DNA from 2 places in the Enterococcus sp. AZ194 genome. Region 1 is predicted to be linked to the other one. Evidence: a T-box and tRNA genes for the amino acid it is inferred to sense, from the RefSeq annotation. Region 1 holds a T-box; the other holds one or more tRNA genes.

Region 1 (19,923 bases):
TCAGTTAATCGCTTGTTTCAGCAACTTAATTAGAATACCAGTTCAGTTGTTATTTGTCAACAACTTTTTTCAATAAAATTTATTGATTTATCAACTGTTATTCTGCCATCTCTCTCGAGCGACTTTGTTATTCTATCATGTTGATTCCTCAACGTCAAGAACAATTTTGAAAAAGTTTTTCCAAAAATTAATTCGCGTTTATGAATGAGAAATCATTCACGCGAACATCTAATAATATATCAACTATTTCAGGTTTCGTCAACTAAAAAAACGTTGATTTATCAACATTTCCATGAATACGATTATTTATTTATTAACGTGTTTTATTCGTTCGTAATTTTCGGTTTTTACCCACTCATATACTCCTTTTCCATTAATAACGTTCGTTACACCTCGCGACTTCCAAATATTTTGTTGATTTACTTCTAAATTTTCATTAATTAATCACTGCACTTATCCAAAACTGTCTTTTTTTGATAGAATAGAGCTGATAACATAATATATTGGAGGTTTATTTATGAAAATTTTAGTAGCAGATGATGATAAAGAGATTGTTGAACTATTAAGTATCTATATACACAACGAAGGTTATGAAGCCGTAAAAGCCTATGATGGGAAAGATGCCTTATCTAAAATTCGCACAGTTCCTGATATCGAACTGTTAATTCTTGATATCATGATGCCAATCATGGATGGCATGCAAGTCGTAAAGGAATTAAGAAAAGAATCGCAAATCCCAATTATTATGCTGACAGCTAAAACAACAGACATGGATAAAATTAAAGGCTTAGTTGCTGGGGCAGATGACTATGTGACTAAACCGTTTAATCCACTTGAAGTTATGGCGCGCGTAAAATCATTACTTCGTCGAACAAAAATGCAAGTAACTCCTGATCAACCAGACATTTTGGAAGTTCATTCATTAATCATTAATAAAGATTCTCATGAAGTCAAAACGATTGATGGAAAAGAAATCCAATTAACAGCCCTTGAGTTTGGTATTTTATACTTACTAGCTAGTCATCCAAATCGTGTCTTTAGTGCAGACGAAATTTTTGAACGCGTGTGGAAACAGGAGAGTATCGTTTCTGCGAAAACGGTAATGGTTCACGTAAGTCATTTGCGCGATAAAATTGAAGAAGCAACCGATGGCGAAAAAGTGATTCAAACCGTTTGGGGAGTTGGTTATAAAATTGATGCAAGGTAAAAGAAAGGTTGCACAGGAAAAAAAGAAGCGAATTACTCTTACTTCTAAGGAAATTAGCGAGCTTTTAGCAGAAGGAATTATTACGATTGTTTTATTACTTCTATTAAATGTAGCGATTTTGGTTGTTTTAGATTCTGTCGTTCGAAACTCTCCTTCATTAGAGAATGCAATTTGGGGAACAAAGAATGTCTTTGCTGATCAATTGAATACCGATTTCTTCTTAAGTTTCCGAAACTTTTTTGTTCCAGCCTTCTTACTAATCGACTTGGCAGTTCTTTACTGGCGACTGATTCGTCGGTATAGACAAATGCAGCTACGTCATATTATTAGTGAACTTCATTATATTGCAGATGGAAATTATAACCACCGAATCCCATTTGAATTGAGTGGCGATTTGAGTCGAGTCGTCTCTAGTATCAATGGTTTGGTTGATAGTACCGTTGCTGCCATTGAAGACGAACGTCGTATTGAAAAATCAAAAGACGAGCTAATTACAAATGTCAGCCACGATATTCGAACACCGTTAACTTCTATTATTGGGTATCTTGGGTTAATTGAAGATCGACAGTTTCATTCACAAGAGGATCTCTTAAAGTATACGCATACTGCTTATGTTAAAGCCAAACAGATGAAAATATTAGTAGAAGATTTATTCGAATATACAAAAGTTCGCCAACCTTCTGTACCAATCAACATCACCTCTTTTGATATGACGCAGTTGGTGGAACAGTTAGCTGCTGACTTTGAATTAGAAGCTTCAAAAAAACAAATCGAGATTCATGTCGTCTCTTCACCGGAACATTTTATTATGGATGGAGATACAGAAAAACTGGTTCGCGTCTTTAATAACCTTCTATCAAATGCTCTGAAATACGGAAAAGGTGCTAAGTATATCGTAATAGAAGTAGAGAAGGTCGGGACAGAAGCCGTCATCACCGTCAAAAATGATGGGGCCATGATTCCAAAACGCGCACTCGACTCGTTATTCGATCGTTTCTACCGCGTGGAAGAGTCTCGTTCACAAGAAACAGGTGGGACTGGTTTGGGTTTGGCTATTGCACAAAGTATTGTCGCCTTACATGGTGGCTATATTTATGCTAAGTCAGATCCAAACTGGACGGCCTTCATCCTACACTTACCGATTACTAGAAACAATCCTGACGAACTAGATACCGAAAAAACTCTTTCTGAAACAAAGAAAAAGCTAGGGCTACGAAAGTAAATTTTGTGTAAGAAGCTAGGGCTTAGGTGAGTCATCTCTAGGTCTTAGCAGAATTCATTTAGAAGGATGTTCCAATTTTTACCATAAGAAATTGACAATTAATTTGTCATTCACTATACTATGGTTAATATGATTCAGAAAAGCTAGTACTTACGATTCTATTTGTAGAGAGTTGACGATTGGTGAAAGTCAATAATAGATAGTTTGGAATCCACTTTTCGATAATGAAATATAACGAAAACAGTAGGTCTAAGTTATATCGGCAAACAACCGTTATCTTGTTTACAAGGGCAGTTTTTTAACTGAACTTGGGTGGTACCGCGAATTCAAACTATTTCGTCCCAAGAAAGAGATTCTTTTTTGGAATGGACTAGTTTTTTTTATTTGGTTTTTGTTACAACTCAAACCAGCACTTACTTTAAGGAGGAAAAGGAATGTTAGATGTAAAAATGATTCGTCAAAACTTTGATGAAGTAAAAGAAAAATTGCAAACTAGAGGGGTCAAAGAAGAGGTTTTGGTTGAATTTCTTCGTTTGGATGAAAGTCGACGGGCTCTACTAGTCAAAAGTGAAGAGTTGAAAAAATATCGGAATGATGTTTCAACCAAAATTGCCGAGCTAAAACGTGAAAAACAAGATGCAACAGACAAAATTGCGGAGATGAAAACAGTTGGTGGAGAAATCAAAGCACTAGATGTGGAAATTGGTGAGATTGATGAACAGCTTCGTTTGATCTCAACAACCCTTCCTAACTTACCTCATTCATCTGTTCCTGTTGGTCAGGATGAAGAGGATAATGTAGAGGTTCGTCGTTGGAGTCAGCCTAGAAGTTTCGCATTTGAACCAAAACCCCATTGGGAAATCGCCGAAAACTTAGACATTCTCGATTTTGAACGTGGCGCAAAAGTTTCTGGTAGCCGTTTTGTTTATTACAAAGGTTTAGGTGCTCGTCTTGAACGTGCGCTCTATAACTTTATGTTGGACCAACATATCTATGAAAATGGTTATACTGAAATGATTACACCCTACGCGGTGAACAGCAACTCAATGTTTGGAACAGGGCAATTTCCTAAATTTAAAGAGGATGTTTTCCAATTAGCGGAGACAGATTTGACTTTAATTCCGACAGCAGAAGTCCCTTTGACAAACTACTACAATAATGAAATTTTAGAGGGCCAAGATTTGCCAATTAAATTTACGGCGTTAAGCCCTGCATTTCGTTCTGAAGCAGGAAGTGCTGGTCGTGATACTCGTGGCTTAATCCGCCTACATCAGTTTAACAAAGTGGAAATGGTGAAATTCAGTGACGCCCAACATTCTTATGATGAGCTAGAAAAAATGACCCATGATGCGGAAATGCTGTTACAAAAACTAAATCTTCCTTATCGTGTCTTAGCGTTGTCAACTGGCGATATGGGCTTTTCAGCTGCGAAAACTTATGACTTAGAGGTTTGGATTCCAGCCCAAGACATGTATCGTGAAATCAGCTCTTGTTCAAACTGTGAAGATTTTCAAGCACGTCGCGCCATGATTCGTTACCGTGATGAAAATGGAAAAACAAACTATGCACATACCTTAAATGGTTCTGGTTTAGCAGTGGGCCGAACAGTTGCAGCAGTCCTAGAAAATTATCAAAATGAAGATGGTACAGTAACCGTTCCTGAAGTTCTTGTTCCTTACATGGGCGGCCTAAAGATTATTGGTAAAGACTAGAGGCACGTCGGTCAAATGAGGCCTAGCGTACTAACTGCTGACCACGAAACAACAACTTCTAAATAACAAAACGGCTACCACAATTTTTTAACTGTGGCGGCCGTTATTTTTTTATGATTCGACTGAATAGTTTGGTGCTTCTTTCGTAATTTGCACATCATGGGGATGAGATTCTTTTAATCCACTACCACTCATTTGAACAAACTGCGCTTCATCGCGCAATTGTTGTAGATTGCCAGCACCAACGTAACCCATACCTGATTTTAAGCCACCAATCATCTGGAAAATAATATCTGAGACGCTTCCTTTATAGGCAACACGTCCCTCAATCCCTTCAGGAACTAGCTTGTTGGCTTCATTTACGCCACCTTGGAAGTAACGATCACTTGAACCTTTTTCCATCGCGCCTAATGAGCCCATACCACGATAAGTTTTAAAACGACGGCCTTGATAAATCTCAAATTCGCCTGGTGATTCATCCGTTCCAGCTAACATACTTCCTAGCATCACCACATGACCACCTGCCGCTAAAGCTTTTACAATATCTCCAGAGTACTTGATTCCTCCATCCGCAATAATCGCTTTACCATATTGACGAGCAATTGAGGCAGCGTCATAAATCGCAGTTAATTGAGGAACACCAACACCGGCAACAACACGCGTAGTACAAATTGAACCAGGACCAATCCCAACCTTCACCACATCAACCCCTGCATCATAAAGGGCTTTTGTTGCTTCGGCCGTAGCTACATTTCCAGCAATTAAGGTTGCTTCTGGGAAAGTTGCTCGGATCTCTGCAATTTTACGAATGACCCCTGCGCTATGTCCATGTGCGGTATCAATTACAATTGCGTCAGCACCTGCATCAAGTAATGCTTGTGCGCGGTCAAATGTATCACTCGTCACACCGACTGCCGCTGCTACAAGTAAACGTCCATGCTCATCTTTGGCAGCATTGGGAAACTCAATGACTTTTTCAATATCTTTAATTGTAATCAGACCGCTTAAACGACCATCTGAATCAACGATAGGTAATTTTTCAATTTTATGTTGTTGAAGAATTTTTTCTGCATCCTTTAAAGAGGTACCTACTGGGGCGGTAACTAGATTATCCTTGGTCATCACTTCTGAAATAAACATTTGATAATCTGTCACAAAGCGCATATCACGGTTTGTAATAATTCCAACTAGCTTACGGTTTTCCATTGTTTCAACAATTGGTACACCACTAATTCTGTATTTGCTCATTAATTGCTCTGCATCTGCCACAAGATTTTGAGGAGTTAAAAAGAAAGGATCAATGATAACGCCACTTTCTGAACGTTTGACTTTTCTGACTTCATCCGCTTGTTGAACGATACTCATATTTTTATGAACGACACCCAAACCACCTTGTCGAGCCATCGCAATCGCCATTTTACTGTCAGTGACAGTATCCATACTTGCACTCATAATTGGAATGTTTAACGTAATATTTTTAGCTAGCTTTACACTCATATCCACTTCGTTTGGTAACACGTGACTTTCTGCTGGTATCAATAAGACATCATCAAAAGTTAACCCTTTTTTCGCGAACTTTGTTTCCCAGTTGGACATTTTTAGTACCACTCCTCTTATTTAATTTTATATATGAAAATAACAGATTCTACCTTTCAAGTCAACATTAATGAGGTGATTATTATTTTTTTCTACCTAAAAAATAAAAGCCTTAGTACTTACTAACGGTTCTCTATGCTTTTAGGAGACCTTCTGTGAATGATATGCCCGTCATTCACATCATTTAATGTAGAGCCTGAATTTTACGCGTAAAAAAAAGCCAGCATCCAACACAAGGATACTGACTTTTTTGAGGTATTATCTGTTTCGTGGAACAGCTAAACTGCCCACAATCCCATATTTTTTCTTTAAGTAGTAACGAACAGCTAACGCAATCGCTCCTATGAAAATCACCACAACTGGTTCAAAGATTGGGTTAACAACAGGTGGTAACATCATTGTCGCAGCTAATGAAAGAACCCATAGTAACGTGGTTCCGACAATAATTCCCATTGATTTTAACATCCCTGGCTTCTGACTTTTGTCTGCGCCTGGTTGTTCAAAACGATAGATGTATTTGTACATTAAGTAGAAGACCCAACCACCGATAGCCGAGCTTAATACCAAGGTTGTTAATCCATAAGCCATTTGCGTACCACGTGAAATGAACGCCATAGCCGAAATCATAATACTGAAGATTCCGAAGATTAATAAGGTATTATCTAACCACATCGTCCAAGGGCTGGTTGATTTTGGTTTTTGAGGTTTACTAATAATCGCTTCTGTTCGTTCAGAGACCGTCCCAAACAATTGTCTAGCTGTCTTTCCACCTTTTTGTTCTTCCACTAATACAGGTAGAATATCATGTAAAGCCAAAGTTTTTTCTTCTTCGCTTAAGTTAGCCGCTACTAGGGCCTTTTTCAAATCAAAGATATATTGTTGGTTACGTTTGGTTAGTTTCGTTTCTAGACTGCGATTTTCACTAACGATTTCTCGTAGTTTTTCTGGTTCCATTTCGATTGTCCTCCTTCGCCATTGTTCCTAAACAACGGAATTCACAAAAGCTATTTTACCATAGTTCATAGGAAACTTGATAGCTTTTATACGTTAAATCGGAACAACATAACATCGCCATCTTGCACAACGTAATCTTTTCCTTCTAAACGAACACGCCCTGCTTCCTTGGCAGCTTGCATATTTCCATACTTACTTAAGTCTTCAAAAGAAACCGTTTCAGCTCGAATAAAGCCTCGTTCAAAGTCCGTATGGATAATTCCAGCAGCTTGAGGTGCTTTCATCCCTTTGATGAATGTCCACGCGCGAACTTCTTGTTCACCCGCTGTAAAGTAAGTAGCCAAGCCTAATAAATCATAGGCTGCACGAATTAATTGATCCAAACCTGATTCTTCAATCCCCAACGCTTCAAGAAACTCTGCTTTATCTTCCTCATCCAACTCAGCGATTTCTTCTTCTGCTCTCGCACAAATGACGATGACTTCAGCATTTTCGCTTGAAGCAAAATTACGAACTGTTTGAACATAGTGGTTGTTGTCTGCATCAGAGACTTCCTCTTCTGATACATTTGCTACGTACAACACAGGTTTTGTTGTCAACAAGAAGAGACTTCGAACAATTTTTTGTTCTTCATCTGTAAATTCGATAGAGCGAGCTGAAATTCCTTCCTCTAAGACTGGTTTAATTTTATCTAACACTGCTAACTCTGCCACAGCTTCTTTATCTTTGGTTTTGGCAATCTTCGCCACACGTGTATAACGTTTGTTAACAGATTCCAAATCAGCTAAGACCAACTCCAAATTAATTGTATCAATATCTTCTAATGGGTCAACGCGCCCTTCGACGTGGGTAATGTTGTCATCATCAAAACAACGAACCACGTGACAGATTGCGTCTACTTGGCGGATATGACTTAAAAATTGATTTCCTAGCCCTTCCCCTTTACTGGCACCACGAACAATTCCAGCGATATCAGTAAATTCAAAAGTGGTTGGGACTGTTTTTTTAGGCTTCACTAATTCAGTTAATCTTTGTAAACGATAATCAGGAACCTCTACCATCCCAACATTCGGGTCAATAGTTGCAAAGGGATAGTTAGCAGCCTCTGCTCCTGCTTTTGTAATTGCATTAAATAAGGTCGATTTTCCGACGTTCGGTAAACCCACGATTCCGGCGGTTAGTGCCATAGTATCTTCACTCTTTCTAAACTTTTTTTTCTAGTAATTTTTTCATTTTTTTCTCAAATTCACGACGTGGCATCATCACAATATGACCACAATTCGCGCATTTAATTTTTATATCGGCCCCCATGCGAACAATCTCCCAACGATTGGTTTGACAGGCATGTGGTTTTTTCATCTCAACAATATCCCCTAAATCATACATAAGCTTTTCCTCCTATGCTTCATCAAAACGAATACTTAAAATATCTAAAATACGCGTTAAATCAGATTGAGAAAGGTACTCAATTTCGATTTTCCCTTTTCCATCTTTTTCTTGAATCTCAACGTTGGTACCAAATTTATCCATCAAACGATCTTCACTTTCACGAAGATAATAGGGCTTTTCTTGAACCAAACGAGGAACTTTTTTCTTTTCTGATCCTTTGTTGTCATTTAGTTCACTTACTAAATGTTCCAATTGACGAACCGTTAGATTTTCTTTGACCGCACGATTGGCTAATTTTAAAATAAGCTGTTTATCCTTTAGACCAAGCAGAGTTCTAGCTTGTCCCATAGAAAGACGCTCATCTTGAACCATCTCTTTTACCAAATCAGGTAACGTCAATAAACGTAAGTAATTTGCAATGTAGGGGCGACTTTTTCCTAAACGTTCTGCAACTTCGGCCTGTGTTAGTTTGAGGTTCTTCATCAACATTTCGTAAGCTTCTGCTTCTTCTAAAGGATTCAAATCTTCCCGTTGTAAATTTTCCAAAACTGCGACTTGCATCATCGCTTCTTCATCAAATTCTCGGACAATTGCAGGAATTGCTTCTTTGCCGGCTAATTTTGATGCTCGAAAACGACGCTCACCAGCAATAATCTCATAACCTTTAACAGCTGATTGACGTACAATAATCGGTTGAAAAACACCCGACTGCTCAATCGAATTCGCTAACTCTTGTAAAGAAGCTTCATCAAAGGTTTTCCGTGGTTGATACGGATTAGGACGTAGCTCATTTAAGGGAAGCTCAATCACCGATTCCTTTTGAACATCAACTTCCTCCAAGCTCGCAATATCTTGAAATAGTGCATCAATTCCTCTACCTAAGCCTTTACTCTTGCTCACGATTTAACACTTCCTTTGCTAGAGATAAGTACACTTCTGCACCTTTTGAACGTGGATCGTAATCAATAATCGATAATCCGTGGCTCGGCGCCTCTGATAGGCGAACATTTCTTGGAATAATCGTGTCATAGACTTTTTCACGAAAATACTTTCGAACTTCATCCACGACCTCAGCACCTAAGTTCGTTCTGGCATCGTACATAGTCAACAGAACACCTTCGATTTTTAATTCTGGATTAAAATGTTTTTGGACCAGACGAACCGTGTTTAACAATTGACTCAAGCCTTCTAATGCGTAATACTCACACTGTACAGGAATCAAGATTGAGTCACTAGAGGTGAACGCATTAATCGTCAAATGCCCTAAAGAAGGTGGACAGTCAATCAAAATAAAATCATAGATATCTTCCACTTCCGCTAAAGCCATTTTTAATCGAGATTCTCTTGCCATCATTGAAGTTAATTCAATCTCGGCTCCTGCCAGCTGAATCGTAGCCGGAACAATATCTAAATTCTCGCGAGTGGTTGATAGAATCGTTTCTTTGATGGGTGTCTCATTGACCAGCACATCATAGACATCTTGATCAACATCCGGTTTTCTAATACCAATCCCACTTGTAGCATTTCCTTGGGCATCAATATCAACAAGTAAAACTTTTTTTCCATTAAACGCTAAACACGCACCCAAATTAACAGTCGTCGTGGTTTTTCCCACGCCACCTTTTTGGTTTGCGACAGAAATAATCCGTGCCATCGAGTCTCCTCCTATTTCAACGGTTGCTTATTGGGCAAACCTGGTTTTCTTGGATATTTTTTAGGCGTTTCTTTTTTCTTTTGAATCACTAACACATGACGCTCATCCTCTGTAATGGGTAAGTTCAATGAACGCTCTTCAATGAACTTGCCACCAAGTGTTGCGATTGCTGGTTTCGCTTCGTTCAACTCTTCTTCACTTTTGGCTGCTTTTAAGGCAAAGAAATAGCCATCCTTTTTCACTAAAGGCAAACACAGCTCACTTAGAACATTTAATCGCGCGACTGCTCTTGCTGTGACAAAATCAAACGATTCACGAATCTCTTTGGTCTGTCCGAAGGTTTCTGCCCGATCATGATATAAGTGGACGTCCTCTAATTTTAGTTCTTTGACTAATTCTGTCAAGAAAGTAATTCGCTTATTTAAAGAATCAACAATCGAAATCGTTAATGCAGGGAACACAATTTTTAATGGAATACTTGGAAATCCTGCACCCGATCCGACATCACACAAAGAGACTTTTTGAGAAAAGTCTTGTGAAAACGAAAGGGTCAACGAATCATAAAAATGTTTTAAATAAACTTCTTTTTTATCAGTGATAGCCGTTAAGTTCATCTTCTCATTCCACTCTACCAATAGATGGAAATAACGCTCAAACTGGGCCATCTGCTCCTCTGATAAATCAATCTGATGTGTGGCTAAGGCCTGTTGAAATTCTTCAGGTGTCATATGCTGTCCTTTCTCTTGTGAAACAGAAAAATGTTTCACACATTCTTATCCTACTTTAACGCAAATACGGCTTTCTTGCAATGCCTATCCATAGATTCTTTTGGTTAAAAAATAAAAAAATGTGCTGTTTCACATGCCCAAAATTTCTTAAAGATTCTTTCATTTACTCAAACCATTTTTGCAAGGTAACTCACACAAATCTTCTGCCGCAATCCTTCTGTAAAAAAAGAATAGACTCATTTTTTACAGAAGAAACGACCGATAGAAACCTACCGATCGTTTGTCCAGCTTATTCTTCTGTTTCTTCTATTTCTGTCGTCATCTCTTGAATCGTTTCTTCGATAACGGTTGTATCATTTGCGTTCTCTGTACCTGATGTTGTTTCTGTTGTCTCTTCTTCAAGTTCTTCAGGAGCAACAATCGCCATCGTTACCACTTTTGATTCAGTCTCCATCTTCATCAAACGAACGCCCAAGGTTGAACGACCTGTTTGTGAAACGGTGCTAGCGCTAAAGCGGATAATCACACCTTTATCTGTAATCAACATGATATCTTCTTCGCCTGTTACAGTTGTTAAACCAGCTAGTGGTCCATTTTTTGGTGTAATATTGGCAGTCTTGATCCCTTTACCACCACGGCCTTTGACTGGATATTCAGAGACTTTCGTCCGTTTTCCATAACCATTTTCAGTAATCACAAGCACTTCTTTGCCTTTATCCATCGTTGCTGCGCCGATGACATAATCATCTTCTCTCAAACGAATACCGCGAACCCCAGAAGCTGTTCGTCCCATATCTCGAACGACCTCTTCTTTAAAGGTTACAGAATATCCAGTATGCGTTCCAATAATGATATTGGCTGTGCCATCTGTCATTAATACGTTGACTAGCTCATCATTATCCTTCAATCCAATCGCAATTAAGCCATTGCTTCGGATATTTGAAAAGGCTGTAACAGTCGTCCGTTTAACCGTTCCTAAACGAGTAGTAAAGAACAGATAATGACCATCCTCAGCTTGTCCTTCAACAGAAATAATCGCTTGAATCTTCTCAGCTGAGTCAATTCCTAATAGATTAATCACTGGAATTCCTTTTGCTGTGCGACCATATTCTGGAATTTCATATCCTTTTGCTCGATAAACTTTACCGTTATTAGTGAAGAAGAGTAAAGTATCGTGTGTCGAACAAGAAACCAGATTCTTCACGAAATCATCGTTGTGAATGCCCATTCCCTGAACACCACGGCCCCCACGACGTTGCGCTCTAAATTCACTGTTAGCGACACGTTTGATATAACCATTATTGGTTAACGTAATAACGATTTCTTCTTCTTCAATCAAGTCTTCATCTTCCAGACTCAAGACTTCACCTACGAGAAGCTCTGTTCGACGTTTGTCACCAAAACGAGCACCAATCTCACCTAATTCAGTTTTGATAATCTCTGTTACTCGTCCCGGATTCGCCAAAATATCGGTTAAGTCCGCAATCAGTTTTAAGAGTTCTTGATATTCATTTTCAATCTTATCGCGTTCTAAACCAGTCAATCGACGCAAACGCATATCTAAGATAGCCTGTGCTTGACGGTCTGAGAAGTCGAAACGTTCAATTAAAGTTCTTTTGGCTTCATCTTCTGCTTTGGCACTTCGAATAATTCGAATAATTTCATCAATGTGATCTAGCGCAATTCGCAGACCTTCTAAAATATGCGCTCTTGCTTCTGCTTTTTGTTTATCAAATTCTGTACGACGAACAATTACTTCTCGTTGATGTTCGATGTAGTTTTCTAGAATTTGTTTTAAGCTTAAGACTTTTGGAACGCCTTTTTCAATAGCCAACATGTTAAAACCAAATGAAGTTTGTAGAGAAGTTAATTTGTATAAATTGTTCAAAATAACTGATGCACTGACATCGCGACGGACATCAATGACAATACGCATCCCTTCACGAGAAGATTCATCGCGAAGATCTGTGATTCCTTCAATTCGTTTTTCGCGGTGCAATTCTGAAATACGTTCAATTAATTTGGCTTTGTTTACCACATAAGGAAGCTCAGTCACTAAGATTCGTTCTTTTCCATTAGGCATTTCTGTAATTTCAACTTTTGCTCGAATGGTAATTGAACCCTTACCTGTTTCATAAGCTTTTCTGATGCCTGATTTCCCCATAACTAACCCGCCTGTTGGGAAATCTGGTCCTGGTAAAACTTCCATTAATTCGTTGGTCGTAACATCTGGGTTTTCCATTAAGAGGTTTACCGCAGCCACAACTTCATTCAAATTATGAGGTGGAATGTTTGTTGCCATCCCAACTGCAATCCCTGTTGTCCCATTCACCAAAAGGTTGGGGAAACGAGCTGGTAACACATTGGGTTCACGCTCAGTATCATCATAGTTACTTTGATAATCAACGGTATTTTTGTTAATATCACGCAACATTTCCATCGCAATTTTGCTCATTCGGGCTTCTGTATAACGCATTGCTGCCGCACCATCGCCATCGACTGAACCAAAGTTTCCGTGGCCGTCTACTAGCATGTAACGATAGCTAAATGGTTGTGCCATACGAACCATTGATTCATAAATCGCACTATCCCCATGAGGATGGTATTTACCCATAACATCCCCAACAATCCGGGCTGATTTTTTATGTGGTTTATCGGGGGTTACCCCAAGTTCATTCATCCCATAAAGAATTCTTCTATGAACGGGCTTTAAGCCGTCACGAACGTCTGGTAATGCACGAGCAACGATAACACTCATTGCATAATCAATGAAGGACTCTCTCATTTCACTCGTCAGATTGACGTCATGGATATTTTCTTTGATTTCTTCACTCACGAAATTCCCTCCTTCAAGGTTAAATATCTAAATTCTTCACGTAATGGGCGTTTTCTTCAATAAACGCACGACGAGGCTCAACCTTGTCTCCCATCAACATTTCAAAGATTTGATCGGCTTCAATCGCATCATCCACGCTCACTCGTGCCATCATTCGGCGCTCTGGATCCATGGTTGTTTCCCACAATTGATGGTCATCCATTTCTCCTAGCCCTTTGTAACGCTGAACCGTTGCTTTTGGACTCGCTGGTAATTCACTCATAATTTTTTTCAAGTTTTCTTCTGCATTTTTCCCTGGTTGAACGTAGGTAATGTTTTTCCCTTGTTTCACGCCATATAAAGGAGGCTGCGCAATATAGACATACCCTGCTTCCACAATTGGACGCATATAACGATAAAAGAGAGTCAATAAAAGCGTCCGGATATGCGCGCCATCGACATCGGCATCGGTCATGATGACTAGTTTGTGGTAACGCGCTTTTGAGACATCAAAATCAGAACCAAAGCCTGTTCCCATCGCTGTAAATAGTGAGCGAATTTCTTCGTTCGCTAAAATTTTATCCATGCTGGCTTTTTCGACATTCAAGATTTTCCCACGAATAGGTAAAATCGCTTGGTACTCACGACTTCTTCCTTGTTTTGCAGATCCACCGGCAGAGTCTCCTTCGACGATGAACAATTCGCATTTTTCAGGAACATTACTTGAACAATCGGCTAGTTTTCCTGGTAAATTACTGATTTCTAAGGCGCCTTTACGACGAGTCACTTCACGCGCACGTTTAGCTGCTAGACGCGCTTTTGAAGCCAACATTCCTTTTTCAACAATCTGACGACCGACTGTTGGGTTTTCCATCAAGAATTTGCCAAAGTGTTCTGAGAAAAGACGGTCAGTAACTGTTCGAACTTCCGAATTTCCTAGTTTTGTTTTGGTTTGTCCTTCAAACTGAGGATCTGGATGTTTGATTGAGATAACAGCTGTCAAACCTTCACGAACATCTTCCCCGGTTAAGTTTTCATCATTTTCTTTCATTAACTTTTGTTTGCGTGCATAATCATTAATCACACGCGTTAACGAAGTTTTGAACCCTGATTCATGGGTCCCACCTTCATAGGTATGAATATTGTTGGCAAAACTTAAAATATTCGAATGATACCCATCTGTATATTGCATAGAAACTTCGACAATAATGTCTTGTTGTTCGCCTTCAATAAACACGGGCTCTGGGAAAAGAACATCTTTATTCGCATTCAAATGTTCCACATAACTCTTAATCCCACCTTCGTAATGGTACTCGCGAAGGACTGGTTTTTCTTCTCGACGATCTTCTATTGAAATATGCAACCCACGATTCAAGAAAGCAAGCTCTCTGACACGTGTTGCTAATTTATCAAAGTTAAAGACAGTTGTTTCTGTAAAGATCTCTGGATCGGGAATAAAGTGAACTTCTGTTCCGCTTCGATCTGTTTCTCCAATGACCTTCAAATCATTCATCACAGCACCGCGTTGGTACTCTTGAAAATAAATTTTACCTTCTTTATAGACTTTTACATCTAAAACAGAAGACAAGGCATTTACAACAGATGAACCTACTCCATGTAGCCCCCCAGATACTTTATAACCGCCACCGCCGAATTTTCCCCCAGCATGTAAGACAGTAAAAACTGTTTCAACAGCAGGACGACCTGTTTTGGCTTGGATCCCTACTGGAATTCCTCGACCATCATCAATAACGGTAATACTGTTATCTTCTTCTACGACTACGTGAATCGATGTCGCAAAACCAGCTAACGCTTCATCAATCGAGTTATCAACGATTTCCCATACCAAATGATGAAGACCTTCACCACTTGTTGAACCAATATACATCCCTGGACGTTTACGAACGGCCTCTAAGCCTTCCAGAACTTGAATCTGACTGGCATCATATTCCTTGGCACGTTCCACTAAACTTTTTTCTTCTTCTGTCATTTAGGTCTCTGCTCCTTTTATTTCTCCCTGATGAACATAAAAAATCTCCGGTTCAACAGTCATTTTATTTTTTACATGATCCAGCGTTGTCGTTGTCAAAAAAGTTTGCACTTTCCCTTCAATTGTTTCTAGTAAATGGAGCTGTCTAGAATCATCTAACTCACTCATCACATCATCCAAAAGTAAAATTGGGTATTCGCCCGTCTCTTCCTTCATCAAATCAATCTCAGCTAGTTTGATACTCAAAGCGGTTGTCCGTTGTTGGCCTTGGGAACCATAAGTTTGCACATTTTGTTCATTGACAAAAAATTGTAAATCATCCCTATGAGGACCAAGAAACGTCGAGGCTTTAAAGAGTTCTTTTTTTCTATTTCGCTGAAGCTCCTGCAAAAGAAGCTCCTGGATATCCTCTGCTGTGGTTTCTTCACCAAACGGCACCGTTGCCACATAAGAAATCTGAAGGTTCTCTTTTTGATGACTGATTTGTTGATGTAATAAATTCGCCCAGTGTTCCAAACGTTTCACAAACTTCTGTCGAGCAAATAAAACTTTTCCACCAAATTCGGCAAGCTGTTCCGTTAAAATATCCAAATAAATCAAATCCGTCTGTTTTTTTTCAGCCAGCTGTTTCAGATACTGGTTGCGTTGCTTTAAAACAGATTGATATTGAACCAGGTCAAACAAATAAATTGGGTTGATTTGGCCAATCTCCATATCTAAGAATTTTCTTCTCAGCTGAGGGCTACCTTTCACAAGAGAAAGATCTTCCGGCGCAAACAAAATCACGTTCAGCTGCCCGACATAACTACTCAATCGTTTTTGCTCGATGTGATTAATCTTTGTTTTCCGGCCCTTTTTGGACAACGTTAATTCTAACGGTGTCTTTGAAAGATGGCGTTCTACCGTTCCCATTATGTAAGCTTGCTCTTTTCCCCACTGAATCAATTCTTGTTCATTGTTGGTTCTGTGGCTTCGAGTCATGGCTAAAACGTAGAGACTCTCTAAAATATTTGTTTTCCCTTGGGCATTTTCTCCCAAAAAAATCGTTAAGTTCTTTGAAAAAGTTAACGACAACTCTTCATAGTTACGATAATTTTTGAGTTGGATATTACTCAGTTTCATCAGACGTCATTTCCTTTTTTTTCATAAAAAAAGTACCTTCATCAGGTATTTCTAACATCATGCCCGGATATAATTTACGTCCACGACGGTTTTCAGGCTCTCCATCGACAAACACGGTATGCTCGGCTAAGTACCATTTGGCTTGACCGCCACTGCTAATAATATTGACCTCTTTTAGGACTTGTCCTAAAGTCATGTAATCTGTTTTCAAAATGACTTTTTCTTTCAATTAGCATCCCTCATTTTCTCTGATAAACATACACTCTATTATACCCTTTTTAAGCGAATAAAACAAATTTCCCTATATATTTTTAAATCTAAGGGCTTTTACCTAAAAAAAGTCTTTTCTATTTAAAACAAAGCAGAAGGCCTTAAAATCGATTTTAAGACCTTCTGCAGATAGGATATTCTTTTTACTTTTTCAAAAACTTTCAAAAAAAGATGAAAATAAAAAATTAATTTGTCCGAACTGGCGTAATTAATTGGATAAATTCGACAGAGCTTTCAGTTGGTTCTAATGTGAATGGGCGAACAGCTGAAATGAATTTGACCGTCACACTCATGTCACCAAAGGCTCTAAGAGCAGCTTTCATGTAATCAGGATTAAAGGAGAGCTCTAAGGGTTCGCCAGTGACTTTCTCGTAACTCAAGCTTTCTTCGACTTTCCCAACTTCTGGTGAGTTCCCTGATAAAACAACAGAATCAGCATCAAGCGTCAAACGAACGATATTATTGCGGCCTTCATGTGATAAAAGTGAGGCACGTTCAATCGCAGCTAAAAGTGTTGGTACATAAAAATCAATCTCAGTATTAAAGCTTGAAGGAATTAACCGATTGGTATCTGGGTACTTGCCTTCTAGTAAACGTGAGTAAAAGTACATCGTTTCTGTTTTGAAAAGAACTTGGTTTTCCATAATGCTGATCTCAACTAACTCTTCTTCATCTGTTAATGAACGAGACAGCTCAATTAAGCTTTTTCCAGGAATTACGATGTCAAAATTTTCTACCGCTTGTTCAATTGGAATGACACGTTGACTCAAACGATGAGAGTCGGTTGCCACAGCTAATAGTTTTTGATCACTTAAGATAAAATGAACACCGGTTAAAATTGGCCGGCTTTCATGTTGAGAAACAGCAAAGCCTGTCTCGGCAATTAATTTGTTTAACACATGAACAGGTAATTTCATTTGATTTTCTGTTTCAATAACTGGTAGATGTGGGTAGTTGTCTGCATCTAACCCGTTAATTGTAAAATGAGCTTTTCCTGAAGTAATCGCCACTTGATTGTTTTCAAGCATTTCAATAGAAACTTCTTCTTCAGGTAAACGACGAATAATTTCACTAAAGAAACGAGCTTGTAAAACAATCTTGCCTGTTTCTTCAATCTGTAGAAGAGAATTTTCATCCTGCACACTTAAAAATGTTTCTATAGAAATATCAGCGTTACTTCCGGTTAAAGTCAAACCTTCTTCTGTGACTAAGATTTTTACCCCTGTCAAAATGGGAATAGTTGTTTTTGAAGAGATGGCTCTTTGGACGGTTTGTAATTCTTGCATAAAGATTGTGCGTTTTAAAGAGAATTTCATGAGGGTAACTCCTTTGTTTTATTTATTAATAAGAGATAATAAAAGTAGTAGGGCCTGTTAATCCTGTGGAAAACTAATTTCTCGTATCAGGCACAAGTCTTTTTGCTTGTGTATATCCTGTGGAAAAAAGAAAGTCAATTTTAAAAGTTATCCACAAATTAATTTTTGCAGATTCGTTCACTAGTTTAGTAGGAAGTTCTTAATTTCTGAAATTTCATTTTGCATGGTTGAATCGGTATTGAGTAATTGTTCAATTTTTTCGTGGGCATGCAGCACCGTTGTATGATCTTTTCCGCCAAATTCTGCGCCAATCTTAGGAAGAGAATTATCTGTAAGCTCTCGAGAAAGATACATCGCAATCTGACGGGGCACCACAATCGATTTGACACGCTTTTTACCTTTTAAGTCTTTCATCTGAATATGATAGTACTTGGCAACTTCCTCTTGAATTTGAAGAATCGACAGCTGGCTATGACCTCGCCCAGACTTAAGTGTTTTCAGTGCATCAGCAGCTAAACTCGTGGTGATGTCTGAACTATTAATAGTAGCAAACGCCTGTACGCGAACCAACGCGCCTTCTAGCTCACGAATATTGGAGTCAATCTGACCGGCAATATAACTTAACGTGTCATCTGGAATTTCCAAGCGCTCAGCCGCCGCTTTTTTCCGTAAAATAGCGGTTCTGGTTTCCAAATCTGGAGGGGTAATATCAACAGATAAGCCCCACGCAAAACGCGAAACGAGTCGCTCTTCTAGTTTTGGTATCTCAGTTGGCAAACGGTCACTGGTTAGGACAATTTGTTTTCCATCATTATATAAAGCGTTAAAGGTATGGAAGAACTCTTCTTGTGTCGCTTCTTTTTCTGCGAAGAATTGGACATCATCGACGAGTAAGAGCTCAACGTTGCGATATTCTTGGCGGAATTCTTCACTGGTTTTGTTTTGGATAGAGTTAATGAAATCATTGGCAAAGGTCTCACTACTGACGTATTTAACTTTGGCATCTGGTTGATTTAATAACATTTGATGGCCAATTGCGTGCATCAAGTGAGTCTTTCCTAATCCAACGCCTCCATAAAAGAACAAGGGATTGTACATCGATCCAGGATCTTCAGCAACAACAAGTGCTGCAGCATGTGCCATCTGATTGCCTTTACCGATAACAAAGGTGTCAAATGTATACTTTTGATTCAACATCGCTTTTTTAGCGAGTTTGATAGGTTTTGGTGCTTCTTCTTTTTGTTTTATGGCTGGTTTAAGCTGAGGTTCTTCATCAGCTGCGACAAATGAAGGAATGATTTCTTGACCAGTTAGTTTATAGCCTGTTTCAACAATTTTGGTTGCTAAGTTTTTTTCCCAATAGTTTTTGTGTAAACTAGAGGGCACTTCGATAATTAATTGGTTATTCTGTAGAGAAAGTGGTTGTGCAGTATCGATCCAGGCATTGTAGCTGGTAGGGCTAAGTTCTGCACGATAACTCTCTTGAAGATCTAGCCAAATATCTTCCAGTGATGCCATCAGAGATCCTCCTTATCTTATAAATAGAAATAGGTAGTTCTAATTTAGCATTTTTTAGCGAAGTTTTCCACAGATTCTTTAAGGAAAATAAAAATTTCTTTTCATTTATCCACAAACTGTGTGAAAAAACAAAAAAGTAATCCAAAGACCTATAAAAAGTTATCCACAAGAGTAATCAACAGGTGGATAACTCGGGTTTAATAAAAAAAGTAAACAAGACCTGTGGACAAACTATTCAGATTCAGAAAGGGTTTTAGGCGCTTTTCCACATGTTTAAAACTCCTGAGGATAACTTTTTGACAGGGCGTGAATTTGTGCAAAAGTCGGGGGGAAACTCCAAAAAGCCTGTGAAAATTTTTTTGCTGATTCACAGCTCTATCCTCAAAAAAATTGAGATTGTGGATAAATTTTTCGAGACATTTACGTGAGT
Region 2 (9,362 bases), 3.3 Mb from region 1:
ATTCACTTAGTGTTTCGTTTATAATTCCGGCTCTTTCACCGATTGATAACGCATCGATAAAATCAACCCAATCCCAATCATATTACCCAAGATAGCTGATCCCCCTTGGCTAATAAACGGTAACGGAATCCCAGTTAGTGGGAGTAAGCCGATATTTGCCCCAATATTTTCAAACACGTGGAACAAAATCATCATTATAATTCCGGTTGCAATGTAGGCATAAAATTCATTGTTAGTATCAAAACAGACACGAATCATACGATAAATCAGAATGAAATAAAGTAAAATAACAAATGCTCCACCAACAAACCCAAAATTCTCACCGATAACGGTAAAAATCATATCTGACTCACGAACAGGTACGTAAATATCACTAACATTGTAGCCTTTCCCAAACATCCCACCAGAGCCGATTGCAAGTAAACCTTGGGCAGGTTGATATGACGCACCTCCTGCATCGTGAAACGGATCTAGCCAAGAATCAATCCGCGCAAATTGGTAGGCTTTGAAAATGCCCAAATCGCTCAAGAATGAACGACCAGTCTCTGTAGTAACCAGAAAAATGGTCCCTCCACCAACTATCACAGCAAATAATAATACAGGTACAATAATCCGCCAAGAAATCCCTGACATCAAAAAGACACCGCCAAAAATGGCTAAAAAGACCAGCATCGTCCCGAAGTCTTTTTGAAGTAAGACAAGCACAATCACAGGCACCGTGACCGCAAACATTTTTAAAATTAAAAAACCATCCGTCCGTAACGTTCGTTCTCGTGTTCTGGCATTATGTTGTGTGACTACTAAAGCAAGCATCAAAACAAACGCAATTTTCATCAGCTCAGAAGGTTGAAAACTCATTGCTCCAAAACGAAACCAGTTTTTAGAACCCGTCAAACGATCCATATCCTTATCATAAAATCTTAACAAGGCCATCATGACAGCCAAACCAATGCCGTAAATAAATGGTGTTAATTTCCAAATCCATTTTAACCGCATATGCATAATAATGATAATTGCTACCGTACCTAACCCATACCACATACACTGTTTCAACATTTCTGTCGTAATCGCTTTGGTCTGTTCATCGTGTGTTAAAGCAACGTAAAGCGACAACAGTCCAATCAAACAAAGTAAAAATACTGGCAAAATAACACCATAATCAATTTTATTATCTAACGAATTCGTTTTATTCTTATCCATTATTCATCCCTTTTCTACAAAAAACGTACTGGCTTATATTATAGTCGTCTCGGCTAATAAAAGAAAGTCTGACTCTTCTAGATTTGGAAAAAAATTAACTTTTAGCAGAACCATTCCAACTTATTGCTGGAGGATTGTCCTTTGTCTAACTACACCCAAGCAGCTTAACTCTCTTTTCCTACTAAATCGTAAGTGTTGCTCTCTTCAACAATTTACCTGTCTGCCCTTAGTCAGTTCTATCATCTATTCAGCTTAACGTTCTATTCCCATCTTCCCTAACGCTCCTGTATTCGAATTTGCCTGACCTTTTGTTTAGGCCATTCTGTATTTTGTTCGACTTAATTAATGCCCAGCTTTCCAATTCGTTTTCCGTTCTTCTGACAGCCTGTTAGCCAAGTCATTTCCCGATATCCTTTTGTCCAAGCTACTTCCCGACATCCTTTTGACCAAGCTGCTTTCCATTTTTCTAAGGTCCTTTTAACTTTCCGCCGCTATTCTCGTCCCTCGTAGAAGGCCAGCAGTGCTTGGATAACTTGACTCATCACAGGCGAAGTTAAATGATTTCTTTCTATAAAGTAGAAGTGGCGCTGGTAGCTTTTAGAAAGTGGCTCGAAAGCTATTTCAGTAGGCACAGCTCGTTTTGAAATAATTGAGCGGCCGATTCCTTGTTTTAGCAGTGCAACAATCACTTCATTACTTTGAACCTCCAAAATTGGCTCCGTAATATTTTCCTCATCAAAATAACGCTTCATATAGTGATAAACACCCGATGTTTTCTCTCGGATTAACCAAGGAGAGCTAGCAACATTCCCTGCCAAAACTAATTGATCGCTCAAAATAGCTCGCCGTAAAATCCCTTCTGTCGCAAGTGGCTTTTCAATGAAGCCAATATCCGCTTCATGCTTGGCAACTTTATCCAAAGCGTCATGTGAATTTGCCATAACAATTTCAAACGAGACCTTCGGAAATTTTTGTAGCAACTCCGTCATTAATTCTGGCAAACAATAGACAGCAAATGTATGAGAAGCCACAATTCGGCAGCTGACCTTTTGATTACTTTCTTGAACCAAGGCATCCACCGTCTGTTGCCAATCATCCAAAAGATTTAATGTTCGTTGATACAAGATGTCCGCTTGTTTTGTCGCCACCATCTCTTGTCGTCCATTTCTTTGAAACAATACCACCTGTAATTCTGTCTCTAATTGTTTGATTTGATGAGAAACAGATGGTTGGGATAAGAATAAAATCTCCGCACTCTGTGAGAAATTCCGCGTCTCGTAGACAACTCGAAAGGTTTGTAGTAATTTGAACATTGCAATCACTTCCATAATTTTTATTGATACTAACTATAATAACTATTTATTTCAAATATAGATAGACTTCCTATATACTTAATGAAGACTTAAACAATCGCCTAGCTAGTTCATTTTTTACTGACTTACACGAATCATCTCAACCGCTCGCTCATTGGTGCACTTTTTTGGAGGTCATTTGTTATTTATCCAGCTCTTATTCGGTTCCCTTCAAAAGCTTTAAGCCACTGACTATCTAAAAATTTAAGTATTTGGAGACTTTTTTGTCCCCAGTCAAAGGAGTTTATTATGCCAAAAGTTTTTCAATCTATGACCAAAAAATTTATGCCCTTCTTACCCGGCTTGGCTCTATCCATTGTGGTGGCTGCTGTTAGCCGATTACTCGCTCTCCTCGTGCCTCAACTAGGAGGAGCAACAATCGCCATTTTACTTGGTATCTTTTTAGGAAACACTTTCTTCAAACAAAAAAGTCTGGCGGTCGGAACCAAATTTGCCGAAAGCAAACTATTGGAGGTCTCTGTTGTTTTATTAGGTGCTACAGTTACCTTCCAAACCATCGCACAGATTGGCCTCAAAGGAATCATCTTTATCATTATTCAAATGTCCCTTACGATTATTTGCGCCTATCTTATCGGAAAAAAAATGAAATTCTCCGACAGCTTTTCTCTCCTCATGGCTGGTGGAAATGCGATATGTGGCTCTTCTGCCATTGCATCTATTGCTCCAGCTATTCATGCAGAAGACGAAGAAAAAGGACAAGTCATTACTCTAGTTAACTTGCTTGGAACTGTCATGATGCTCACCTTGCCATTTTTAGGCTTATTCTTATACGGAGAAAAACTATTGGAAAAAAGTGCACTAATCGGTGGAACGTTACAATCTGTTGGACAGGTTGTCGCAGGAGCTAGCATGCTCAATCAAGCCGTTGTTCAATTCGCTATGCTCTTTAAAATCTTACGAATCGTTCTATTAGTCGCCGTCGTTTTTCTTTTTGAACTGTTTATTCAGAGAAAAATGCCCACTCCCCCCTCAGTTCAGACCAAGACAAAAAAGAAAAAGTTATCTCTTCCTTGGTATGTGTTAGGGTTTCTATTATTTTGTATCCTTAACAGTCTAGTCAACCTGCCTACTTTTGTTGATCAAACCGCACACTTTGTCAGCAGCTGGTTTGAAATAACGGCACTTGCTGCAATTGGTTTGCGTTTAGACTTTGCCAAATTTATGAAAGAAGGGCCTCGTTTACTTCTCTATGGGCTTTCGGTCGGTGGCTTGCAAACTATTTTTGCCATTCTCCTCATCTTTTTGCTTCAATTTTAAAAAAAAAGAGCCCTAAAGTTTTTTTCAAACTTTAAGGCTCGTTTCACTTATTCATAACATTCTCAATAAGCCAAACTCAGTACATCAGCTTTTTGAGTATTTTTTCTTATATAGTTAGTAATAACTAACATATCTGGTTAGTTTTACTCAATAGACTCCATCACACGTTTCAAATCAAAACCTCGACCTAATACTTCATTGGCTGGCATCGAAATAATAAACGCTTCGCCATCAATTTTTTGAACGGCTTCTTTCACCAAAGAAAAATCTTTCTCATGAATCACAGTCATTAACATCATGCCCTCTTGCCCACGAAATCCACTTTCTATTGGCACCATGGTTACACCTTTATCCAGCGATTGGGTCAGTAACTCTTTCATCAAAACATACTCTTTTGAGATAATAAAAACATTTCTCGAACGAACAGGTCCTGCTTGAACTAGATCGATCACTCGACCAATCACAAATAAACAAATTAATGAAAACAAAACAACATCAATATCAAAGGCAATAAAGGCAGATAAAATAACTAATCCATCAACTACCCACACGGAAGCGCCTAATGGTACATGAAAGTATTTATTGACAATCTGAGCAATAATCGCCGTCCCCCCTGTTGAGGCACTTCCACGAAATTCCAAACCAATCCCAATTCCAGCAAACACCCCACCAAAAATTGCACTCAACAAAACATCGTGAGTGACAACCGGTAGGCCCTCTGTAACCCCTACAAAAAATGGAAAAACTAAACTCCCATAAATGGTCTTGATCCCCGTCGCTTTTCCTAGCAACAAAAAGCAAAGCAATAACAACGGAAGATTAATCGCATACAGAGTCAACGCTGCATTCCAACCAAACGCATGGTTCAAAACAACACTAATCCCACTAGCTCCCCCAGCAACTAGGTGATTGGGCAATAACAAAGTATTCATCGTAATCGCCAAAATCAGCGACCCAATCGTCACATAAATATAATCCTTAAAAAATAAGTGCATATCAAATTTTTTCATCATTCCACCCTCTACTAAAAAAGTCCTAGTCTAACGTAACATACTCTATTCAGAAGGGCTAGAGCTTGAGGGAGAAAAAGTGATTATTTTTTGGCGAGGCAAACCAAATTTGAAGATGTTTGAGTATTCTGTTATTCTATAATTAATCACATAATAACATTCGACACTTTAATTATGAGATTTATTGGTTGTCAAAAGATTCTTAATCAAAGTGTCAAAAAAAAGGAGCAAAAAATGAAAAAAATCACATGGGTACTTATCCTGCCCCTCTTACTCGTAATGGGTGCGTGTAAAACAACTGACTCAAAGCCCTCAGCAACTAACGCAAGCACCACTTCTGAATCAAAAATACACGAGGTAAAAGAACTGACTGTAGCAGATGCTGAAAAGATTGAAATAGGTGATGCTAAGGAGACAGTCTACGAAGCATTAGGACAGCCTTTGAAAGAATGGCGTTCGGATTCTGATTTTGTTCAACAAATGCTAGATAATGAAAAAAGGAAAGTAGATATGAAGAGTACGCTAAAGAAATCAGCAGAGGAGCTAGACAAAGAGAAAAATATTTCAACAATAGCCGAAGAAAATTTAACAAATGAGAATTTGATACTACTTCAATACACGGTGAACACAGAAATGAACACTCAACTTTCTTCACTCGTGTGGATTGACTCCAAAACAGACAAAGTGAGTCTAACGACTATTCGAAGCTTTTTAAACGAGGACGGCACCACGCCAGTTGTCCAGTTAAAAGAAACTGGATCAGACAAGCCTAGCAAAGGAATAAATACGTTCAACTTAGGTGATACAGTAATTTATACAGATGAACTCGACGGAACAACCTTCGATATAACAGTCGAGGATATCTCAAAGAGCAGGGGGAATTCCTACTATAAGCCTGAAGGAGCATTTTTTTCTGTGGTTTCCTACACTGTCGTAAATTCGGGCGATGTATCCGCTAGTTTTTCTCCCTTAAATTTTTCTTTTTATGATGAAACAGGTGCAGAAATTAAGCAGTATGAGAAGCGCCCTACACGTGCTCAAACTTTGGCACCTGGTGAACTTTACGGATTCTCAGTATATTATGATATACCTACTGAAGAAGAAAACTATGATTTTCGACTTGACGACGCAATTTGGAAAGGCAGCTATGTGTCCGAATTAAGCTACTAATAAAGTTATTAAAGTTACGATTATTTTATTCAAATAAAATCCAAAAATCATAAACAAACAAAATAAACTACCCTTTCTTCAATTTACAAATGCGATAGGCTCAGCAGAGGACTATTTAGATTACAGTGCTTTTTCCAAACTAGGATTTTATGATTAACTTATATATGAACAATATCCAGCAGATGCCACACAATTTGCGATAGATAGTATTGAAACGGATTGGAATCAGCAGGCATTACTTAGTGCTATAGAATATTTAGATTATCAATCCTTTTCATATCAAGGATTATAGGATCAATTAATTTATGAAAAGTTCACCGAGGAACAGGTTCAATACGCATAGATAATCTTCCTGATATAAGTATTAGGAAACAGTTTCTATTCTTACACTTGCATAAATACCTATGTAGCGAAAAACTAATTATCTAGTTCTGATAGCATAATTATGGATGTATTTATTTTGCTTATATAACTTGCAAGCTCGTACAAATTTTCACTAAATAACATTAAAAAGAACTATATTACAGGAGGATTATCCAAATAAAAAAGATTTTAGGCCTATTTACTATTATCGTAGTGTCGCTAACCTTAACCGCTTGCGGTGATTCAAAAGAAAAAGAATCAACATCCAAAAATACCCAGTCAGAAGTAGTTGAATCTTCAAGTACTAACGAAGCAAACACAATTGAATCTACCAAGCTAGATGATTCTTCAGAACCCTCAGAATCATCCACATCTATCGAACGAGAAACGTCAGAATATACCCCTGCAACTAAAGTAGCATTTCAGCCTAAAGATGTGTCTGATAATACAATTCAATCTATTAAAACATACAGTGATTATCTTAGTATGTATCATAAAATCATTGAAAACTATCTCTCTGAGTATGAAGAAACTGTTAAAGACACTGTCCTCTATGATGAAGCAAGCTTCCAAATGCAAAAAGACCAATATGATCAAGCTTTTGCAGCTCAACAAACTCAATATAAAGATATGGGCGATAAACTCTTAGTCGGCAAAGATTCCCTTGTTGATTTCCTTATTAGCTACCGTGATAACTTGAGTGATTTAATTGAAGGCTACCGAACCTCTTTACAGTAGTAAATACTCATTTAGACAGCTAGAAGAAAACATCTATTCATCAATGTACAATGTCTACATTTAAATAACAGTTTTCCTTACTATGAAAAAGGCTCAAAGTCACCAGTACAAAGTGACTTTGAGCCTTTTCAACTCGAGAAAACATACATAAGGAAGGTAAGGGATTCGAACCCTTGCGCGGTTTAACCCGCCTAACAGATTTCGAGTCTGTCCTCTTCAGCCGGACTTGAGTAACCTCCCAGTAACAATAGAATTTTCTCATACTTTGAATAATTAGTCTAGTGGCAACCTATTTCCCACAAATTCGTGTTTACCATACTAATGAATAATTCTCCTGCACCATGAACGAAAGGTAAGCCTGTGATATTTTTTAGTTAGCATCACAGGCTCTTCATTCTAAAGCCGCTGCTTGTCTATTGTGTTGTATATCTTTACTGAAGAATCGTTCCACCTTTTCCAATGTAGCCTATCCATGTGCTCCCATCATACAGTGAATAATATACCGTATCATCACCTAATAAGTAGGAATACTTTGCTGTAAATAATTTGCCAGAAAATTTCGGTTCGTTTGATTTCCCAATAGAATTGGACCAATATAGATCTTTCCAAATATTGTATGTTTTGCTTCCATCTATTTTCACTTTTTTATTTACCAAGACCGAGTCCATTTTTCGCATTCCAGTTGAATTAATATACCCCTTCCAGTTATCGCCTCTGTATAATGAATAATATGAGTGGCCATTTCCTATAGTATATTTATATCTAGCCTTGTATACATCGCCTTGTTTAGTTGCCTCTACCAGCTTAGAAGTCCAATATAAGTTTTCCCAAATTGCGTAAGTTGATGTGGTTGCCGTTATATACATATCATTTTGCGCAATTGGAGAACATACCTGTACGGCCTTAACATTAATGTATCCTTTCCACTCGCCACCTTGATAAAGTGAATAATATGAATCTCCGTTACCTAATGTATATTTGTATTTCGCTTTATAAACCAATCCTTTTTTATACTCTCCCGTATTGCCAAGCTCTTTGTTAAAGAAAAAGTTACCCCAGAGTTTATAATTGGGACTTATCGCAGATACATATATGTCGTTTGTTGTAGTAGACTTCAATTCTTTGGCACCATCTACATTTAAGAATCCAGAAAATTCCCCTGAAACATATAATTCGTAGTACTTATTAGCATTCACTGTAAAAATTTTCTTTGCTTCATATACTGTTCCTAACTTAGTAAGACCTTTCTTTGTTTTATATTCGAGATCTCCCCAAAGAGTCCAATCTGCTTTTGTAATGGTCACTTTTTTATTAAACGATTCCGCAGGATAATTATTTTCTGCTCCTTTCAATCGATAATAATATACTGGTAGTCCTGAATAATCGCCCATCCAGTTTTTTGCTGGAGTTGTTGCGATTCCATTTTTAGGGTATGTGCAATGAATAATTGTATCGTTGCTTAAGAACACACCTGTATGTCCAGCTGAACCAGCAGATCCACCTTTGTATCCGGCGACAAAAATATCGCCTCGTTTCACTTCTGCACGGCCGATTGGAATCAGCAGACTGCCTTCTAATCTGAAGAGCGAGTCCGTATTCCCCATACTACCAGTAGGTAAAAATCCTCCTGCAATCAGCGAATAATACACTGATGAACTACAATCATAACTATTTGGACCATAACGATTACTCATTGAGTAAGTTACTTTCCCTTCACGATCTTTAAACCATTGAATCATTTTATCAATACTTGCCATTTGTTTACATTCTCCTTTTATAATTAATTTGTATTCATTTGATAGAAAAACCTATCCTTTTAATTACTTCCTAAAACATCCCAGCCAGGACAACATAAATAGTCTATATCCTGGACCAAGATTTTTTTACCATACGTCGTTGAATAGACGTATTTACTTCCATATCTGTTGACAATCTCTTTTGACGTCACGACAACAACCTTACCTTTTTCATCACTACTTATTTTTTGGCCACCATACCAATTAGTCGCTGTCTTTCTTAAGCGACAATAGGTGCCTGAACCAAATGAACGATCATCTAACTTACGAGCACTTCCACCCGTTGACGATTGCGCTTTGGCGTAGGCTAACCAGGCTGTCCTATCGCCATAAAAACTATTTGCATCCAACGCTCCGTTATAATTGGCCAACCTTGTTTTCGAGCTATATTGATAGATTGTAGGATTCCCCCAATAATTTACAGCTGGTGCTGAGGGCCGTTTATAGCCAGTAAT

What was found. The T-box of region 1 lies ahead of serS (serine--tRNA ligase). A T-box ahead of a tRNA ligase gene usually reads a tRNA of that ligase, here a tRNA-Ser.
Region 2: it has a tRNA-Ser gene. The T-box ahead of serS (serine--tRNA ligase) is inferred to sense a tRNA for this amino acid. The anticodon was not compared.

Annotation. Positions count from the first base shown of each region.
Region 1 is NZ_JBIOQR010000001.1:26,465-46,387, reverse strand. It holds gene IGI37_RS00215 (response regulator) at 518-1,207, shown strand; gene IGI37_RS00210 (sensor histidine kinase) at 1,197-2,429, shown strand; T-box leader at 2,554-2,776, shown strand; gene serS (serine--tRNA ligase) at 2,864-4,141, shown strand; gene guaB (IMP dehydrogenase) at 4,253-5,737, opposite strand; gene IGI37_RS00195 (DUF1129 domain-containing protein) at 5,996-6,691, opposite strand; gene ychF (redox-regulated ATPase YchF) at 6,778-7,878, opposite strand; gene IGI37_RS00185 (DUF951 domain-containing protein) at 7,895-8,077, opposite strand; gene IGI37_RS00180 (ParB/RepB/Spo0J family partition protein) at 8,090-8,980, opposite strand; gene IGI37_RS00175 (ParA family protein) at 8,967-9,734, opposite strand; gene rsmG (16S rRNA (guanine(527)-N(7))-methyltransferase RsmG) at 9,746-10,462, opposite strand; gene gyrA (DNA gyrase subunit A) at 10,752-13,298, opposite strand; gene gyrB (DNA topoisomerase (ATP-hydrolyzing) subunit B) at 13,318-15,267, opposite strand; gene recF (DNA replication/repair protein RecF) at 15,268-16,389, opposite strand; gene yaaA (S4 domain-containing protein YaaA) at 16,376-16,618, opposite strand; gene dnaN (DNA polymerase III subunit beta) at 16,845-17,975, opposite strand; gene dnaA (chromosomal replication initiator protein DnaA) at 18,156-19,493, opposite strand.
Region 2 is NZ_JBIOQR010000001.1:3,354,848-3,364,209, forward strand. It holds gene IGI37_RS15565 (FtsW/RodA/SpoVE family cell cycle protein) at 19-1,200, opposite strand; gene IGI37_RS15570 (LysR substrate-binding domain-containing protein) at 1,692-2,513, opposite strand; gene IGI37_RS15575 (YeiH family protein) at 2,802-3,830, shown strand; gene IGI37_RS15580 (YitT family protein) at 3,974-4,840, opposite strand; gene IGI37_RS15585 (DUF4352 domain-containing protein) at 5,075-6,010, shown strand; gene IGI37_RS15590 (hypothetical protein) at 6,258-6,302, shown strand; gene IGI37_RS15595 (hypothetical protein) at 6,587-7,111, shown strand; tRNA gene IGI37_RS15600 (tRNA-Ser) at 7,262-7,351, opposite strand; gene IGI37_RS15605 (peptidoglycan amidohydrolase family protein) at 7,543-8,868, opposite strand; gene IGI37_RS15610 (GH25 family lysozyme) at 8,928-9,362, opposite strand, start outside.